One region of the Bacillus sp. D48C genome, then DNA from elsewhere that is predicted to be linked to it. Evidence: riboswitches for the same ligand, from Rfam matches in the RefSeq annotation. Region 1 holds a riboswitch; the other holds the start of a gene.

Region 1 (3,212 bases):
AATTAGAATATCAGCAGCTTCTTTCGGTTCCTTAATTGCAAAATTATAACCTTCTGTTGTTGCACTCATAAACTTTTTCACAAAGTCTTTATCTTGCTTCGTATGTTTTTCACTCGTAATAATAACAGGACTATAGAAATCAAGCGCTGGATCTAAGTCCTTCACCATAATCGTATTTAACTCTTTTCCTTGGCGCTTCGCTTCAATACCATCCCAACCGTAATAAATCCATTCGAAATCTGCATCACGACCGATTGATTTAAAGAAATCTGTTTGTCCTAAGATGATTTTTTCAACTTTATTAAAATCAGCTTGATGCTTATCCATAATCGTCTTTAATGTCGCTTCTTCCGCTGGTCCTCCCCAGCCGCCATAACGTTTACCTTCAAAATCTTTCGGTGACGTCATATTATCTTTCTTAAGCGATGCAAACGCTGAAGTGTTATGCTGAATAATCGCTCCTACAGATACAACAGGAATTCCTTCCACACGAGTTAATGTTACATTTTCTTGTGCGCTTATTGCGAAGTCTGCTTTTCCTGATGCTATCATTTGCTCTGCTGTTACATTGTCACCCGGTTGAATAATTTCTACATCTAATCCTTGCTTTTTGTAATAATCTTTCGTTTGTGCTACATATAAGCCAGTATGATTCGTATTTGGAAACCAATCTAATACTACTTTTACTTTTTGATCTTTACTTGCACTTTCTTCTTTCTTCGCCGGATTACATCCAGCCACACCTACCGCTAATAAGGCAGCTAACATAACTTTCAAACCTTTTTTCATTTTCTGCCGTCCTTTCTATATATCCATGGTGCTGTTATTCTTGCCATAAACTCTACGATAAAATACAGGCACAATGTCACCATAACGATGATTGCTGCAACACCAAATACTCGAGCAGTCAAAAATGATTTTGTAGCCCTCGTAAGCATAACGCCTAATCCTTCACTTGCACCGAGCCATTCTCCGATAATTGCCCCCATTACGCTATATGTAACTGCAATTTTTAAGCCTGAGAAAAAGTATGGAAGCACTGCTGGAAATTTTACTTTCTGGTAAACTTGCCATTTCGTCGCCTTCATTGTTTGTAACAGCTTCAACATGTTTTTATCTACTGTTTGAAAACCTTCTAAAATACTAAGCGCAATTGGGAAGAAACAAACGAGTATTACGACCATTACTTTCGGCAACATCCCATATCCAAACCAAATAATAAATAGTGGTGCAAGTACAACAATTGGAATTGTTTGCGAAATAACGAGCAATGGATTTATTAAAATACGAAATAACGGTATAACGTCCATAATAATTGCGATGCTCGTCCCCAATAAAATTGCAAAGAATAGTCCAATTATAACTTCCTGCAGTGTTTGCATCGTATTTGGTAATAGTAAATCTTTCATCCCAATTAATTCTTGAACAATGGCAGAAGGCTTTGGTAAAATCCACGGTTCGATTTTAAATAATGAAACAGATCCTTCCCATATCGCAATGAGAAGGATAAGCCAAATAGTTGTAATAAGTTTAGATTGCTTCTGGTTTTGCATATTCATCACGGTACTTCCAAACCTTTTCATCTATCGTTACACCAGTGCTTGGACGATAATGGATTTTAATAGAAGTAATCACTTCTTCTGCTCCAGCATCGACGCAAGCTTGTTGTGCACGTTTAACGACATCAAGAAGTACATCTAATTCTCCTTCCAAAGTTGTTTCCATTGCCCCTACTTCATAACGAACTCCCGATTGTTGCACAACTTCAATTGCTTTATCGACAACAGAATATACATCTTTCGTTTTCGCTTGTGGTACTACTGAAAATGACATTGTAACTTGTTGTGACATAATAAAATCCCCCTTATAAAATTAAATTTCAAAAATAAGAAAAGGCTTTCCTACTGCGTAGGAAAGCCTTGTATGCAAGTTATTATAGAATAACATATGCTACATCACTTTAAGTAACTCCCTACGCTGGCATTATCCAGATCAGGTTGAGGGTCGATGTTTACTTACATCCTCTCAGCCAATTGGCTCCCCGGTCCTTAATTCGTTTTCATTGTAGCATGATTTATTTTATTGAACAAACAAAAGCATGCATAATCATTTCATTATTTTTGGAAAATAACCAACTTTTTCACCATGAGCTAATAACTGCTGTATAAATTCTTTATTAATTGCTGGTACTTTCAATTCTTTTTTCTTAATCCATTCATTCGTTCTACGCGTACCCATTACAATTTCAGATTGCTGCGCTCCATCTCCTGCAACTTGAGAAGCAATTAACTCTGCTATTACTTCATTTCCCTTTGCTAATTCAAGTCCGGCATTTTCATATTCTGAAAGTGTAACCAGTTCAAGATTGTATCCACACTCTCCAATTAGCTGTATAAATTGTTCAAACTCAATTTGATGTGGATGACAGATGTGCAATGTTTCTCCATCTATTTGTGAATCTTGTACATACGTTACAATTGATTTACTAGCAAAATCAATTGGTGTGAAATCAACTTTCCACTTCACATTTGGTGCTTTTCCAATTAATAGCATTGTTTTAATAAGACGATAAAATGCGTTTCCTTCAATATTTTGTTGGAACGAACCTGTTTCTGAATGACATGCTAAATTACCTGCACGATAAATATTTCCACGCAAACCATTTTTCATTGCTTCACGAACAATGTTTTCCGCTTGTAGTTTACTATTTGAATATACATTCTCTAAGTCTACACTGTAATTAAAATCACCAGTTTTCATGTATGTATCCCATTGATCTACTGCTAATTCTAACGGGATACCAATCGTAGAAATAAAATGGAATGTAGCATCTTTTTCCACTAATGCTAGCATACGGCTAGTTCCTTGGACATTTATATTTTCAAATTGTTTTACATCTCCAAAATGTCTTACATCTGCACCGCAATGAATTATCGTATCCATCTTAGAACTGATGAACATAAATTCTTCTTCGCTCATCCCAAGATACTCTTCTCCCAGATCACCAGCTACGGCCTGTATACGCTGTAACCATTCTTCACATATATCATTAAAGTAAGCTGTTAATGTATCTATAATTCTTTGCTGCACATCTTTGGTTGGTCTTACTAAACAATAAATAGTAGCAGATGTATCTCTCAGCAATTCATATAATATGTGTGATCCTAAATAACCAGTAGCTCCTGTTAAAAAGACATTTGAAATCTGGGTTT
Region 2 (3,212 bases), on a different contig from region 1:
CTTTTACTAAGGGCTGTGAACCATTAGAGATGAATGCTTTTTGTACGTAACCTGTTTGGCCATTATGTGATATTTTATACCATTCGCCTTGATCTTCTTGAACGGTAATGAACTTGCCATTTGGTAATACATCTAAAATGGAAGATTCTAAATTAGGTTCGGAGCGAACGTTCAATGCATTAGCATTGACGATGTATTGATCATTAGATCGAAGTTTGTTTTTTAGTAAAATAGCATCTTTTTGTACATAACCTACTTTATTATGAACAGATACTTTATACCAACCATTAGTTATTTCAAGGATGTTCACTTTTGTATTAAAGCGAATTGTATCAATTGATGTGCTTTTTACGCTATCTTCTGTATGTAATGCTACTTGATCGACTTTGACATACCCAGTTTTAATATTAGATAATTGTTCAGCGTTTGCTTTTTGTACATTTGTTTCACCCATAGAAGGAAGTAAAGAAGCAATCGCTACAGTAGTTGCTGTTAAAGCAGTAGCTTTCATATTCATATAATAGAGACCTCCTCTAGTTGTATAGTTGTAATTTTATTATAGTATAAAGATATAATATAGTGGGTGTATTCACATAAATGTAATATGAAATCAATATAAAAATAAATTTTTTGAGGATAATGATTCCTTATTATCCAATTAATTAGGATAATAATTTCTAAGATAGAATATAAGTATTATATAGTTTTGTTATTTTGTTGACAATTGAGAAAATTAAAACAGTTGATGATGTCTTATTACGATGTTATACTGACAGTGATAATTTCATAGTTTGCTAGGAGAGCTGGTGTTGCCAGCTGAGAGTAGGCCGTAAGCCTTTGATCCTTTTCATTACCTGATCTAGATTATGCTAGCGTAGGGAAGCAATTCGGACACTAATAATAAGTCCCCGTTTCTTTGCGTATAGAAACGGGGCTTTTTTGTTTAAAAATTTCATATTGAAACCACTAGGGGTGCTTGTTGTGCTGAGAGAGGAATAATCCTTAACCCTTACAGACCTGATCTAGGTAATACTAGCGAAGGGAAGTGGAGCAACGAATAAATTATAATTTTATTTGCTGTAACCACTTCTTATTTAGAAGTGGTTTTTTATTTAAATACACATACCGGAAGGGGATAGCGAAATGAAATTTTGCGATAGATTATTAGAAACTGTACAACCAGTTTGGGAGATGAGTCATAATCATCCGTTTGTAGTAGGTATGGGGGATGGCACGTTAGAAAAAGATAAGTTTCAGTATTACATTATTCAAGATTATTTATATTTGTTAGATTATGCAAAGCTATATGCGATTGGTGTTGTAAAAGCAACAAATCCACAAGTAATGGGGAAATTTGCTGAACAAATTGATGGCATATTAAATGGAGAAATGACAATCCATAAACAATATGCAAAAAGACTGGGAATTTCTATAGAGGAGATAGAGTCTGCAAAGCCATCTGCTAAAAATTTGGCTTATACAAATTACATGATGTCTGTATCTCAAAATGGCACACTTGCGGAATTAATAGCAGCACTTCTTCCATGTATGTGGAGCTACTGGGAAATTGGAAAGCGTTTAAATGATATTTCTGGAGCAAGAGATCATGAGTTCTTTGGTGAGTGGATTCAAGGATATAGTTCTGAAGAATACGGTAACCTTTGTATTTGGTTAATCGATTTATTAAATGAAATGGCAGTTGGAAAGTCTGAAAAAGAGCTAGATCAATTAGAGGAGATTTTCCTATATTCCAGTCGATTTGAATATTTATTCTGGGATATGTCCTATCGTAAGGAGATGTGGGGATTTGAGGAGCAAGAACATACTACAGTTTCATAATGTTTCTTTTCATTATGATGAGAAACCAATCATCAATGAATTAAATGCTTCTATACAAGATAAAGAGTTTGTAAGTATTATCGGACCGAGTGGATGCGGGAAAAGTACTCTATTTCGCCTTATTACAGGTTTAGAAGAAGTAAGTACTGGGCAGATAGAGCTGACAGAAACGAAGAGCCATCCTGTAGGGTATATGCCCCAAAAAGATATGCTCCTGCCGTGGCGAACGATTATTGAGAATGCTGCTCTGCCGCTAGAGTGTCAAGGTGTACAGAAGAAAGAAGCACAAATAAAGGCCAAGGAACTGCTACATAAATTTGGCTTACAAGGGTATGAGACAAAATATCCGAAAGATTTATCTGGTGGTATGAGACAACGCGTATCTTTTATTCGGACTTTATTAACAGGTGGGGAGGTATTGTTGTTAGATGAACCGTTTAGCGCGTTGGACGCTTTAACGAAGGCATCTTTGCAAGAATGGCTGTTTGAACAATGGAAAGAGTGGGAAAAAACAATTTTATTTATCACTCATGATGTGGAAGAAGCGTTGTTTCTTTCTAATCGAATTTTAGTAGTAGAGCAGCAACCGATAACTACTTTAACCGAGAGGGTTGTACCGCTTGATTGTAATCGAACAAGAAAAGATTTATATAAACCTGAAGTGTTAGCGCTTAAAGATGAGCTTCTTAGTATGTTACAAAGGCAGGTACTCGTATGATGAACCGGTTGAAGGAGCTATTACCTGCCCTTACACTTTCTAGTATTTTACTTGCCTTTTGGGAAGTAGGCGCAAGGATCGTAGATGAAATGTACATTTTACCGTCACCGTCTGCGATTGTAATGAAGATATGGAAACTAAAAGATATATTATTTACGGTTCATTTGCCGGCAACATTATATGTCGTTTTAATAGGTGTGGCAATTTCTATCGTACTTGGGGTAGGGCTAGCGATGTTAATGAACGCGAGTAATTGGATGGAGAGAGCATTTTATCCATTATTAGTCGCTTCACAAACGATTCCTATTACAGCGCTTGCTCCGCTCTTCGTTTTATGGTTTGGATATACGATTTGGAGTAAAGTCGTTGTTACGGTTTTAATTACGTTTTTCCCGATTGCGGTCAATACGTATGATGGACTACGCAGTACGAAAAAAGAATGGGAAGAGCTTTTAGTTACATACGGGGCAACGAAAAAAGATGTTTTTCTTAAATTAAAATTGCCGTCTGCTCTTCCTTATTTTTTCTCAGCTTTAAAAATCGCAGTTCCGCTTAGTGTTATCGGAGCAGCAATTGGCGAATGGCTCGGTGCGCAAGCTGGGTTAGGATATTTCAGTAAAAGAATGATGACGCAGTTAGACGGAGCAGGTGTATT

The links. A riboswitch is a leader RNA that binds a small molecule or an ion and turns the genes downstream of it on or off. The one in region 1 is predicted to bind thiamine pyrophosphate.
Region 2: it holds a riboswitch for thiamine pyrophosphate, as region 1 does, so the genes downstream of both, tenA (thiaminase II) here and ACLBXA_RS23615 (MTH1187 family thiamine-binding protein) in region 1, are expected to answer to the same signal.

The regions. Positions count from the first base shown of each region.
Region 1 is NZ_JBKFAQ010000012.1:69,332-72,543, reverse strand. Features, by position in the region: gene ACLBXA_RS23625 (ABC transporter substrate-binding protein) at 1-789, opposite strand, end outside; gene ACLBXA_RS23620 (ABC transporter permease) at 786-1,559, opposite strand; gene ACLBXA_RS23615 (MTH1187 family thiamine-binding protein) at 1,531-1,851, opposite strand; TPP riboswitch at 1,953-2,054, opposite strand; gene ACLBXA_RS23610 (non-ribosomal peptide synthetase family protein) at 2,107-3,212, opposite strand, start outside.
Region 2 is NZ_JBKFAQ010000004.1:412,209-415,420, reverse strand. Features, by position in the region: gene ACLBXA_RS14045 (SH3 domain-containing protein) at 1-517, opposite strand, end outside; TPP riboswitch at 787-898, shown strand; TPP riboswitch at 959-1,061, shown strand; gene tenA (thiaminase II) at 1,144-1,839, shown strand; gene ACLBXA_RS14035 (ABC transporter ATP-binding protein) at 1,808-2,557, shown strand; gene ACLBXA_RS14030 (ABC transporter permease) at 2,557-3,212, shown strand, end outside.